Regions from separate parts of the Pseudomonas hygromyciniae genome, predicted to be linked through region 2. Evidence: riboswitches for the same ligand, from Rfam matches in the RefSeq annotation. Region 2 holds a riboswitch; the other holds the start of a gene.
The links. A riboswitch is a leader RNA that binds a small molecule or an ion and turns the genes downstream of it on or off. The one in region 2 is predicted to bind manganese.
Positions count from the first base shown of each region.

Region 1: it holds a riboswitch for manganese, as region 2 does, so the genes downstream of both, mntP (manganese efflux pump MntP) here and JTY93_RS21950 (TMEM165/GDT1 family protein) in region 2, are expected to answer to the same signal.

Region 1 covers NZ_CP070506.1:2,801,410-2,808,258, reverse strand. Annotated here, with positions in the region: gene JTY93_RS12400 (sialidase family protein) at 1-184, opposite strand, end outside; gene JTY93_RS12395 (cytochrome b/b6 domain-containing protein) at 235-780, opposite strand; gene JTY93_RS12390 (PepSY domain-containing protein) at 780-1,046, opposite strand; gene JTY93_RS12385 (response regulator) at 1,205-1,867, shown strand; gene JTY93_RS12380 (sensor histidine kinase) at 1,864-3,249, shown strand; yybP-ykoY riboswitch at 3,302-3,473, shown strand; gene mntP (manganese efflux pump MntP) at 3,480-4,043, shown strand; gene JTY93_RS12370 (glucose/quinate/shikimate family membrane-bound PQQ-dependent dehydrogenase) at 4,175-6,580, shown strand; gene JTY93_RS12365 (LysE family translocator) at 6,704-6,849, shown strand, end outside.
Region 2 covers NZ_CP070506.1:4,910,924-4,917,772, forward strand. Annotated here, with positions in the region: gene JTY93_RS21930 (fatty acid--CoA ligase) at 70-1,752, opposite strand; partial or broken gene JTY93_RS21935 (LysE family translocator) at 1,899-2,297, opposite strand; gene JTY93_RS21940 (hypothetical protein) at 2,911-3,192, shown strand; partial or broken gene JTY93_RS21945 (class I SAM-dependent methyltransferase) at 3,754-4,398, shown strand; yybP-ykoY riboswitch at 4,449-4,570, shown strand; gene JTY93_RS21950 (TMEM165/GDT1 family protein) at 4,659-5,243, shown strand; gene JTY93_RS21955 (M48 family metallopeptidase) at 5,371-6,189, opposite strand.

The DNA of each region.
Region 1 (6,849 bases), 2.1 Mb from region 2:
CATCCAGTTGCGAGGACACGAACCGGCTGTTGTAGACCGGCTCGGCGCTAGCGGCCAAGGGCGCGGCAGGCCGGGCGAAAGGCGCCAGGACATGGGCCGGATGACTGCGCCAGGCCGCCCAGAAGACCAGGCAGAGCGCCAGGCTGGCGAGAATGAATTTCAAGCGAAAAGACAGCACGCGCATAGTGAGCTCATGGCAAATGCAGGGTGGGGAGTGGAGACAAGACAGCGGTGTCAGTGCGCAGAATCATCCGGCAACCGACGCCGGCGACCGGTCAGCATCGATAACGGCAGGTTGTCGCGTACCTGGAAGCTTTCAAACACGGCCGCTGCGATATGCAAGCACACCAGCACCAGCAGGCCATTGACCGCAGTTTCATGCACTTGCAGCGGCCAATCGGCGCCCCATAAGGCATCGACCTCCTCCATGGCCCAACCGCTCAGGCCCGCCGTCAACATCGCCAGGAGCATCAAAATCATCACCAATGCACCCAACGGCGAGTGACCGAGGCGATGTTCCGGGCGCCTGGCGCGCAGGGAGCGCACATGGGCGGCGAGCCTTGCCGGGGTCGGCCAGAAGTCCGCCCAGCGCGCACTGCGTGGCCCGACAAATCCCCACAGCAGCCGTACCAGCAACCAGCCCATGGCGTAATAGCCGAGCCAGACATGCCAATCGTCGCCGGCCTCAGTGAAGAAGTAGTTGGCGACAAAGACCCCGGCGATGGACACGTGAAACAGCCTCACCAGCGGGTCCCACAGTGCGATGGAGTTGCCTGGCATCAGCCCTTGATCTCGGTCTTGACCGCTTTGCCGCTGACCGGGTCGTGGTAGATCTCGACCTTGCGCTTGTCCTTGTCGAACCCGTAGATCTCATAGCAGTTGCCATCGGTGATCTTGAACTTGCTGATCTCGTAGCCCTGGGCTTTCAACTGGTCCTGGAACGCCTGCGGGTCTTGCCATTGCGCGCGCTGCTCCGTGGTGCATTGCGGGCCGGCAAGGGCCAGGGGGCTGGCAACAATCAGCGACAACAACAGAATTTTGCGCATGATGACACTCTCGCTCGTTGAGGAAGGTCTCACTGTGCAAAACCAAGCTTAATGAAGTCTTAGCTGGTAATGAGTGGTTACATGTTTCTCGTCGCCCGGCCTGCCACGCCCGTCTCGGCAGCGGCATGATGCCGCCGATATCACATCGGGAACACACCATGCGCCTATTGTTGGTCGAAGATGATCGGGCCCTCGGCCAAGGCATCCGCGTCGCCCTGAGCAGCGAGGGCTACACCCTGGACTGGTTGCACGACGGCGCCAGTGCGCTACATGCGTTACGCAGCGAAAGCTTCGATCTTCTGCTGCTCGACCTTGGCCTGCCGCGCCTCGACGGCCTGGCCCTGTTGCGTCAATTGCGCGATCGGCAACAGGACCTGCCGGTATTGATCCTGACCGCCCGCGACGGCACCGCCGAACGGATTGCCGGGCTGGATGCCGGCGCTGACGACTACCTGATCAAACCCTTCGATGTCGACGAACTCAAGGCCCGCATCCGCGCTTTGCTGCGGCGCAGCCAAGGCCGCGCGCAGCCACTGCTGGAGCATGCGGGCGTGTGCCTGGATCCGGTCGGCCAGCAGGTCACCTGGCACGGCAACCCGGTGGTGGTGACGCCGATGGAGTACCAGTTGCTCCATCAACTGTTGGCGCGCCCCGGCAACGTGGTGACCCGCGAACGCCTGTCCCGGGCCTTGTATGGTTGGCAGGAAAAGGTCGAGAGCAACACCCTGGAAGTGTTGATCCATAACCTGCGCAAAAAACTTTCGACCGAGCTGATCCGCACGGTGCGCGGCGTCGGGTATGTGATGGAGCTCAAGCCATGACCTCGATACGTACACGCATCCTGGTGCCGGTGCTGATCCTCGTTCTGCTGGGCGATGTGCTGATCAGTTGGCTGGTGCTGCGCGACAGCCACCACGAGATCGAAGAAGTGTATGACGCCCAGCTCGCGCAAAGTGCGCGCCTGCTGCAAGGGGTGCTGGCACAACGTGCGCCGGGGGACAACGATTGGAACCGGCTCTACCAGGCCTTCGACGCAGCCATGAGCCGCGTGGGCGACACTGGAGCAGCGCACCCTTACGAAACCCGCCTGACATTCCAGGTGTGGCGCACTGACGGCCAATTGCTGGTGCGCTCGGCCGAAGCCCCGGAACTGAAGGCACCACCGGCGACCCTCGGCGCCCACGACCTGATGGACAACGGCCACGACTGGTGCGCCTTCCTGCTCAAGGACCCACAGCAAGGACTGCTGATCTGGGTGGGCGAGCGTGATGACATTCGCCAGGACCTGATCCAGCGCATCGTCGGCCATACGCTGTGGCCCAGTGTGATTGGCGTGCCGCTGCTGGCCACCTTGATCTGGCTGACCATCGGCTGGGGGTTGCAGCCGTTGCGCGCAATGGCCCGTACCATCCGTGGACGCACTACCGAAACCCTCAAGCCGCTCAACCTGCGCCCCCTGCCCCACGACCTCGAACCCATGCAGACCGCGCTCAATCGCCTGTTGCAACAGATCGATAACCTGCTGGCGCGAGAACGACGTTTTATCGCCGATGCCGCCCACGAGCTGCGCACGCCTCTGGCGATCCTGCGGATCCATGCGCAAAACGCCCAGATGGCCGGCACCCCACAGCAACGGGAGGAAGCCCTGGAGTTTCTGGTCAGCGCCGTCGACCGCGCCACGCGCATCGCCAGTCAGTTGCTGACCATGGCGCGTATCGAGCCGCGCCTGGCCAACCCCGAGCGATGCGAAGTGGAACTGACCGAGCTGGTGCGGGAGGAACTGGCTGAACTGGCACCGCTGGCGCTGGCAAAGGATATCGAGCTGATCCTCGACAGCGACCACCACTGCCTGGTCAAGACCGACCCCGTCGCCCTGGCGATCGCCCTGCAGAACCTGGTGACCAACGCCCTGAACTTCGCCCCGCCTGGCAGCGAGGTCAGGGTCCAAGTACAACCGCAGGGCTGCGGGGCGGTGTATATCAGCGTCGAGGATGCCGGCCCCGGTATCGATGAGGGTGAATATGCGCGCCTGTTCGAGCGCTTCTACACCCAGGGGCACGGCAACGGCGCCGGGTTGGGACTGGCGATTGTGCAGATGATCGTCAGCAAGATCGACAGCAGCCTGCAGTTGTACAACCTGCCCCAGGGCGGGCTATGCGCTGAACTGCGGATCAACCAAGGCGCGCCGCTTCATTCACATTGAGCGGCTTGCTGCCGGGCTTTGACGTTTTTTTCATGTTTGTGCGCATAAGATCCCGGACCTCGTTGGGGAGTAGCCTGCTTGTGAGCCTTTCGCAAGCGTTCGTATCAACATTCTCGGCAACCTGCCGTGGTACGAACACCTTTTGGTTGGTGAGACCAGCGACACATCCATGCCTAAAGTCGGGCGTGTGGTTGTGTCGTTGACTCATAGCCCGACTGGAAGACCCACCCGTGAATCCTGTTTCCCTCATTCTCCTCGCCCTGGCCATGTCCACGGATGCCTTCGCCGCCGCTATTGGTAAAGGCTCCAGCCTGCACAAACCTCGCCTGGCCGAAGCGCTGCGCACCGGCCTGATTTTCGGCGTCATCGAAGCCATCACCCCGATCATCGGCTGGCTGATCGGCCAAGCCGCCACGCGCTGGGTGGCAAACTGGGACCACTGGATCGCCTTCACCTTGCTGGGGGTCCTGGGCCTGCACATGATTTACAACGGCCTCAAGCACGAAGACGAGGCCGAAGAGAAAAGCGCCCAGCACTCCTTCCTGGTCCTCGCCGTCACTGCTTTCGCCACCAGCATCGATGCCCTCGCGGTCGGTGTCGGCCTGGCGTTTGTCGATGTGAATATCTGGGTGGCCGCTGCCGCCATCGGCCTGGCGACCATGACCATGGTCACTATCGGCGTGATGCTCGGCCGGGTCCTGGGCACCGTGTTCGGCAAGCGCGCAGAGATCGTGGGCGGCGTGGTACTGATGATCGTCGGTGCAACGATTTTGTATGAGCACCTGTCCGTCTGACTCGCGACCTTGTACCAAGCAAAGCCCCGGTTAACGGGGCTTTTGCATTTGTGCGCAGACAGAATGTACCAACCGGTTAATTAGCTTGCTATCATTCGCCCCCTGGACCATCACCCTCGGGCTTTCTCGACATGAAACACACACCCCGCGCCACTGGCGCCTCTCGATTCCTGTTGCTGGGTTTGGGCGTCATTATCGTCCTGCTCGGCGTGGCCTTGGCTGTCGGCGGGGCAAAACTGCTGAGTCTGGGAGGCTCGGGCTACTTCCTGGTCGGCGGCGTGGCCATGGCCATCGCGGGCCTGTTGATTGCACAGCGAAAACCGGCGGGTGCCTGGTTGTTCGCGGCATTTTTGCTCGGCACTGCCGTGTGGGCGGTATTGGATGTAGGCCTGGTGTTCTGGCCGTTGTTTTCGCGGTTGTTCATGTTCGCCGTCATTGGCCTGGCGGTGGCGCTGGTCTATCCATGGCTGGCACCGGACGCGGGCCGTGGCGCCTACGGCGTGGCGGGCGTGCTGGCGGTGGCATTGGCCGTGGCGGCTGGCAATATGTTTGTCGCCCACCCCAGCGTCGCACCAAACGGCGATGGCCCAGGCCTGACACCCGTTGCGCCGGCACAAGCGCAGAAGGACTGGGCACACTACGGCAACACCGAAGGCGGCAGCCGTTTTGCCGCCCTGGACCAGATCAATCGCAGCAACGTCGACAAGCTCAAGGTGGCCTGGACCTATCGCACCGGTGATGTGGCCATCAGCGACGGCAACGGCGCCGAAGATCAACTCACGCCCCTGCAGATCGGCAACAAGGTGTTTATCTGCACGCCCCATAACAACCTGATCGCGTTGGATGCCGACACCGGCAAAGAGCTGTGGAAGAACAACATCAACGCCCAATCGGCGGTGTGGCAGCGCTGCCGTGGCATGGCCTATTTCGACGCCAGCGCGCCTATCGCCCAACCGACCCAGGCCAACAGCTCACCGATCATTGCCGTCAGCGTGCCCGCCGGTGCGCAATGCCAGCGGCGCCTGTTGACCAATACCATCGATGCACGCCTGATTGCGGTGGATGCCGATACCGGTGAGTTCTGCGAGGGTTTTGGCAACCACGGCCAAGTAGATCTGAAAGCTGGCCTGGGCAATGTGCCGGACAGCTATTACCAGCTGTCTTCAGCGCCATTGATCGCCGGCACCACCGTAGTGGTTGGCGGGCGCGTCGCCGATAACGTCCAGACCGATATGCCGGGCGGCGTGATCCGCGGTTTTGATGTGATCAGTGGGCAGATGCGCTGGGCGTTCGACCCAGGCAACCCTGAAGACAAGCAGGCGCCAGCCGCAGACAGCACGTATGTGCGCAGCACCCCCAACAGCTGGGCGCCGATGTCCTATGACCCACTGATGAATACTGTATTCCTGCCGATGGGCAGCTCGTCCACCGATATCTATGGTGTCGAACGCACCCAGCTCAACCACAAATACGGCGCCTCCGTACTGGCGCTGGACGCCTCCACCGGTGAAGAAAAGTGGGTGTACCAGACCGTGCACAACGACCTCTGGGACTTCGACCTGCCCATGCAACCCAGCCTGATCGACTTCACCCTGGCCGACGGCAAAACCGTACCGGCCGTGGTGATCGGCACCAAGGCCGGGCAGATCTATGTCCTGGACCGCGCCACTGGCAAACCGCTGACCGCAGTGGAAGAAGTGCCCGTCAAGGCGGCCAATATTCCCAATGAGCCGTACTCCCCCACCCAGCCAAGGTCCGTGGGCATGCCGCAGATCGGTGCGCAGACCCTGAGCGAATCGGACATGTGGGGCGCAACCCCCTATGACCAGTTGCTGTGCCGCATCGACTTCAAAAGCATGCGCTACGAAGGCTTGTACACCGCACCGGGTACCGATAAGTCACTGAGTTTCCCGGGCTCCCTGGGCGGTATGAACTGGGGCAGCATTTCCACCGACCCGGTGCATGGCTTTATCTTCGTCAACGATATGCGCCTGGGCCTGTGGATCCAGATGACCCCGTCGCAGAACAAGGCCCAGGCCTCCTCCGGTGGCGAAGCGCTGAACACCGGGATGGGCGCGGTCCCCCTCAAGGGCACGCCTTACGCCGTGAACAAAAACCGCTTCCTGTCGGTGGCCGGTATTCCGTGCCAGGCACCGCCGTTCGGTACCTTGACCGCCATCGACATGAAAACCCAGAAAATTGCCTGGCAAGTACCCGTTGGCACGGTTGAAGACACCGGCCCGCTGGGCATTCGCATGCACCTGCCGATCAAGGTTGGCCTGCCGACCCTGGGCGGTACCCTGTCCACCCAGGGCGGCCTGGTGTTTATCGCCGGCACCCAGGACTTCTACCTGCGCGCCTTCAACAGCGCCAATGGCGAAGAAGCCTGGAAAGCCCGACTGCCCGTGGGCAGCCAGGGTGGGCCGATGACTTACGTGTCGCCCAAGACCGGCAAGCAATATGTGGTCATCACGGCCGGTGGCGCGCGCCAGTCCACCGACCGTGGCGACTACGTAATCGCCTACGCACTGCCTTGATCCCCGCTGTTTGAAGGTGGGAGCCGGCATTCCCGGCTCCCAGGCAACTGGATTGAGCTTGATCAGGGTTGCCTGATTGGAACACCATGGCGGACTACAACCGTTGACGAAAGGACTGTCGTTATGTTCCCACTGGATATCTGGCTGACTTATACCGCTGCCTGCCTGTTGCTGGTGCTCTCCCCGGGACCGGACAACCTGCTGGCAATCGCCAGGGGCCTGAGCCAGGGGCGTATGGCCGCAGCCATTTCGGGTATCGCGTCGGGCAC
Region 2 (6,849 bases):
TCTGGGAAATGACAAGGCGAAGGCTTGTGATAGAGCATTGCCGTGCCCGAACGGGCACGGCGCAAGGGGTCAGAGCGTGGAGAGGAAGGTGCTGTTGTTGGCCTGCCATTCGATGATGTCGATACGGATACGCTTCTTGTCCAGCTTGCCGACGCTGGTCTTGGGAATTTCCGTAACAATGGCAATCTGACTTGGAATCGCCCACTTACTCAGGTGGCCCTGCTCGACATACGGTTTGAGGTGCTCCTTGAGTTCACGGGCGCCAATCCCGTGGCCCTCACGGACCACCAACAGCGCAAACGGGCGCTCGCCCCACTGCGGGTCGGCAATCCCGACCACCGCTACTTCGCGCACCGCCGGATGCCGGCTGACCAGGTCTTCGAGGGCCAGGGAAGAAATCCATTCGCCGCCAGTCTTGATCACATCCTTGATGCGATCGCGAATATCGATCACGCCGAAGGCATCCAGGGTGGCCACGTCGCCCGTGTGCATCCAGCCGCCCTCCCAAAGCTCGGCGCCCTTCTGCGGCTCGTTGAAATAGCCTTCGCTGAGCCACGGCGCACGCAGCACCAGTTCGCCCTGGGACTCGCCATCGGCCGGTAGGAAGTTGCCATCCCCATCGACGATCGCGGCCTCCACCAAAGGCCCCGGCACACCGGCCTTAATCCGATAGGTCGTGCGCTCGTCTTCGGTGCCGGCCATCAGCTCTTCATTGAGGTGGGCACAGGATACCAGCGGCCCGGTCTCGGACATGCCGTAGGCCGCGGTCAACTGGATGCCATGGGCCTTGGCCGCTTCATACAGCGAACGGTTGAGCGCGCTGCCGCCAATCACGATTTTCCAGCCGCCAAAATCCACGCCCTGGGCGGCCTTGGCGTTGAGCAGCATCTGCAGGATGGTCGGCACGCAGTGGGAGAACGTGACCTTTTCCTTGCGCCACAATTCCACCAGGTATTCCGGATCGTAGCGGCCCGGGTAGACCTGCTTCAGGCCGAGCATGGTCGCCACATACGGCAAGCCCCAGGCGTGCACGTGAAACATCGGCGTGATTGGCATGTACACATCGTTGGTGCCCAGCAGACGCACGCTGTCGACGCTGCCCATGATGGTCGCCACGCCGATGGTGTGCAGCACCAGTTGGCGGTGGGTGAAATACACACCCTTGGGGTTACCGGTGGTACCCGTGGTGTAGAAGGTGGTGGCCACCGAATGCTCGTCGAAATCCTCGAAGGTGTATTGAGTGCTGGCAGCGGCCAGCAGGGTTTCGTACTCACCCACCAGGTTGGGCAGGTCGGCGGTTTTCTCGTCGCCATCGGTCAACAGCAGCGTCTTGTCGACCGTGGTCAACTGCCCGGCAATCGCCTGGTACAGCCCGACGAACTCGCTGTTGACCAGCACAAAGCGGTCTTCGGCGTGGTTCATCGTGTAGAGGATCTGCTCCGGCGACAGGCGCACGTTGATGGTGTGGATTACCGCGCCAATCATCGGGATGGCGAACATGCATTCCAGGTAACGGTGGCTGTCCCAGTCCATCACGGCCACGGTATCACCGGCCTTGACCCCGGCTGCGGTCAGCACATTGGCCAGGCGGGCGACACGTTCGATCAGGGTTGGGTAGGTGTAGCGCAGCTTGTCGCGGTAGACGATTTCCCGGGTTTTCTCGTAGCGGGCACCCGACATCAACAGGCGCTTGATCAACAGCGGGTATTGGTAGGCGCCTTCTGCGGGCGGGATAACACGAGTCTGCAACATACGAATCCCTTTTTATGACTGCACGGTCTTGGCTAAAGGATTTGCACTGTAGAGACGTTGCACGGCGGCCAAATCAGCCGAAGGAATGATTTGTAGAACGCAATGAATGCTAGCTTTGCGCCAGCATTCATTCACGAATGGCGCGCCTAGCGCTCGGTGAGAGCCACTTTCACACCGATGGCAATCAGCACCGCACCCATGCTCCGATCAAACCAATGGCCCATGCGCGCAAAGCCGGCGCGTACGCGCTGTTGGCTGAACAGCATCGCCACCATGCAGAACCACAGGGCGGTGGCCACGGCCAGGTACAGGCCATAACCGGCCTGGATCGCCAGCGGCGTGTGAGGATTGATCACCACGGTGAACAGCGACAGGAAAAACAGCGTGGCCTTGGGGTTCAGGCCATTGGTCACAAAACCCGAGGTAAAGGCGCCGCGGGCAGTGCGCTCACCCACTTCACGGTGCAGCTCTTCTTCATTGGCTGGCTTGGCCGGCTGCGCCCGCAATGCCTTGAAGCCGATATACAACAGGTAGGCCGCCGCCGCCTGATTACAGCGCTGTAACGCGCGCCAATAAGAAACTGGATACTGATCAAACGACTGATGTGCAGGTGCCGGGTGGAGGGAAAACGCTGAAAGATACGCTTCAAAGCAACAAAAATTGAAAAATGCTGGCCAGACAAAAACAAAACAACACTGAAGCCCATTGAACATTACAAACAGTAACGAATATTGCGCTACAAAACCAGAAATACCAAGTGGCACTGATTATTTTCTCACTGTAGGTCAAAAACATGCTCGAACCCACTGTAAACATTTATTTAAACATAACTACCGCGCCACTTTCCTTGATCACCTTCTCACCAACGGGAACTTGACCTGCACAACATGAAAGTTTTTCAAGCATCAAAACAAAGGAATAAGATCTCAAGGGATCTGTAGGGGGATGATATTTAAATTAGAAGAAGATCAGTAATGGATCAAAATGGTAACAATCCAGCAAACACTGACCTAAAGTTTCGATCCTGATCGCCGCCATCAAAATTGTTACGCTTGAATTCGAAAACTCAGCCAGGTATTATCAAGACGTTGTAGGGCTTGTATGCCATTGTATGCGTAACACACGATCACAGCAACGACCACATGGCTTTAGAAGATCGTGGTCGTAGTAAAGACAAACGATGGCTTGGGAGAAAGCCGGGCGAAATACCATGGATCACCTCCGATCAATATTGGAAAACTGTTTGTCGTACACAGCAACGGTCAAGCAAAACATTTCTCTCTGCTCCTTTCTTTTCATGGAAGAGATAGTCAGCTGCCGCAAGACGAGCACACGCAGATGAACAGCAAACAGTTTCGACTGTACTATCATCATGAAAACTCCGTCACGACTATAGAGGCTTATGATGGCGTTGTTTGTGCTGCGGCGGTAAAACAATAACATCCAGTGCGAACGAACGATATGTTTTTTTCGGGGGCAAGATGCTGTAACGTGGTCCACAAAAAGAAGAGCTGAGTGTCAACGCTTTTCAAACTAGTAACTGTTATTAAGAAGATCCATGTTTTTCTGGGCTGATCATTGAAACACATAAAAATGCTGGGAAGAATGAAAAAGTAGTTGAATCAAAATAACACGATCTGAAAACGCTTGGAAGTCTTTTAGTGGTAACAAAATATGCGAACATCAGTGGCAGATCAAAGATCCGGTAAGGGTATCAGCTGCTCATTGAACTTGAAGAAGACTGCAGAGCTGTGGCTGCCTTCCTTCGCCCAAAGCTTGATGAATCACAACAAGTCTCATTGCCCATAACATTGAGTGCTTATGGTGCTGCAAAGCAAGCTGGACACACTTACGAAGTGCAATGCTTTAAGAATGCAAACGAACAGCTCGATACGAAACTCAAACAAGACTAATGATCACTCCCAGGTTAAACATTACGTTGAAAAGAGTGGTCAACATGGCAAACAGATAACTGTAGGTTTGGGTCCCGGCAACGCCTTTGGCAAACCACGCAAGCTCGACAATGCGCGGCACTGCCAACTGTGGCTGGCCACCGTGGCCAACACTCCGGCGGCGCCGGAGCTGGCGAGCCTGGCCCAAGTGTTTGAAGTACCACTGGCCGACGGCCCGCTCAAGGTCGTCAGCCTGCCGGGTGTGTTCAGCCATGGCCGCCTGGATCGCGGCACCGCCCTGTTGTTGGAACACCTGGACAAACTGCCCAGCGGTCATCTGCTGGACTTCGGCTGTGGCGCCGGCGTGTTGGGCGCTGCGGTCAAGCGGCGCTACCCGCACAACACCGTGACCCTGCTTGATGTGGACGCCTTCGCCACCGCCAGCAGTCGCCTGACCCTGGAGGCCAATGGCCTGGAAGGCGAAGTGCTGACCGGCGATGGCATCGATGCCGCGCCCATGGGCCTGGATGCAATTCTGAGCAACCCGCCGTTCCATGTCGGGGTGCACACGGATTATTTCGCAACGGAAAACCTGCTGCGAAAAGCACGCCAACATCTGAAAAACGGTGGCGAACTTCGACTAGTCGCCAATAGCTTCCTGAAGTACCAGCCGCTGATCGAAGAGCACCTGGGCGTGTGCGCAGTCAAGGCTGAGGGCCAGGGTTTTCGTATCTACCGGGCCAAGCGCGGCTGACGGGCGTTTGAAAAAGAAGGCTTGCCGAATGGATTTTGCCAAGGCAGAATCCGCTCCGTCCTAGGGGAGTAGTCTCCCACGAGCAACATGCTCGTCCGGCATACGTCAACATACTTGGTCAGCAGACCATGGCGTATGCGACCCAGGAGTCCGCACAGACGGACCGGGGTTTGACAAGACCTATGACACGCACACCTTACCCGGGGCGGGAAGGCTGTACGTGTCATAGCCGTGTCGACCCGCCCCTGGAAACCTACCTGATGCTGGATTCACTTCTCGTTCCTACCGCAATCGTTGCCTTGGCCGAAATCGGCGACAAGACGCAGTTGCTCGCGCTTATTCTCGCCGCACGCTTTCGCAAACCCTGGCCGATCATCGCCGGCATCATCGCCGCGACCCTGGCCAACCACGCCGCCGCCGGTGCCGTGGGTGCCTGGTTTGGCAGTTTCTTCTCGGATGCGGTGCTGCACTGGATCCTCGCCGCCAGCTTCTGCGCCACGGCCTTGTGGACCCTGGTGCCGGACAAACTCGACGATGATGAAGCCAGTACTTCACGCAAGTTCGGGCCGTTCCTGACCACCCTGATTGCGTTCTTTATCGCAGAAATCGGTGACAAGACGCAGATCGCCACAGTGATGCTGGCAGCGCAATATCCGGAGTTGTGGCTGGTGATTATCGGCACCACCTTAGGGATGCTGATTGCCAACGTGCCGGTGGTTCTGGCGGGGAATTTCGCGGCGGAGAAACTGCCCTTGACCCTGATTCGGCGCCTGGCGGCCTCGGCGTTCTTCATCCTGGCGCTGGTGGCGGTGTACAAGGCCATGCAAAGCAGCGGCTGGATCTGACCTGCGAGCCCGTGTGGGAGCGGGTTTGCCCGCGATAACAGTGGCTCAGTTGATAAATACGTGACTGATACACCGCTATCGCAGGCAAGCCAGCTCCCACATTTGGAGCTTCACAAGGCCTGAATTATCAGGACTTCTTGGCCTGCTGGTACAGCGGCATCACCTTGGGAATCGCCGCCTGCAACGAGGCGATCCGGCTGCTGGAGGCCGGGTGAGTGCTCATGAACTCTGGCGGTGCGCCTTCCGAGGCCTTGGCCATCTTGTTCCACAGCGTGATCGCGGCGTTCGGGTTGTAACCGGCGCGGGCTGAAAGCTCCAGGCCAATCAGGTCGGCTTCGTTTTCATTGCTGCGGCTGTTGGGCAAGGTCATGCCGTAGTTGGCCACAGTGTCGGCCAGCGCCATGCTGTCCTGGCCCAGGCCCAACAATGCGCCGGCGCCCTGCTTGGCCATCTCGATGCCATAGGCCTTGGACATGGCTTCGCGGCCATGTTCACGCAGGGCATGGGCAATTTCATGGCCCATGACCGCCGCCAACTCGTCATCGGTCAACTTGAGCGTGTCGATCAGGCCGCTGTAGACGAAGATCTTGCCGCCAGGCCCGCAGTTGGCGTTCATCTCGTCGCTCTTGATCAGGTTCACTTCCCACTTCCACTGCGCCGCATCCGGGCGGAAGGTGGGCGCCTGAGCGATCAGCCGCTTGGCGATGGCCTGCACGCGCTTGGCGTTGGCGCTGGTCTTGTCCACCAGGCCCTTGCCACTGGCTTCGCCCAGGGTCTGCTGGTACGACTGCGCGTACATCTGGTCGACTTCCTGGCTCGACAGCATGCTGAACATGTACTGCTTGCGTTCCACACCCACGGCACCGCCGCTGGTGGTGTTGACCGACTGGCAACCGGCGAGCAGCAAGGCTGCGCTCAATGCCGTTACCGCCAAATATTTTTTCATGCACATTCTCCCTGAAAACATGGCGCGTATCGTAGGCCCTCCTCTGTATCGGCGCCAGATACACCTGACGCTTAACCGTTAAATTTCAGACGACGCCTACGCCTACGACCATTCTATTTACGACATCCCGAACGCTTTTGCCGGACACCCCCTCATGTGTGTCAGGCCGGTGGCCGATATAAGGAGGCAGATCATGCCCCCAGCGCCCGGAGCCATCATGAAATTCAAGTCGATTCAGTTTTCTGTCGCAGCATTGGCCGGGGCCATTGTCCTGAGCGTCGTGGCGGCCTTGGTGCTGTACGCATTGTTTGCCGGCGCGCGGACCCAGGAAATGGTGCAGGAACGCACCCAGGCGCAATTCGAGCAAATCATCGAGCAACGCCTTACGGCATTGGCGCAAACCCAGGCCACGCTGATCCAGCGCGAATTGGAAGCGCCGCTGGTGACCGCCAAAGGCCTGGCCACCACCAATGCGCTGATGGGCATGAAAGACCCAAGCGGCGCCGCCCCGTTGCAGGTCGGCCGTGAACAACTGATCAACTTGCTGCACGAAACCGTGGTGCGCAACCCGAAAATCCTCGGTTCCTATATAGCCTGGGAACCCAATGCCATCGACCACAACGACGCCCATTACCTGAACTCCACCGTCGTTGGTGTCGA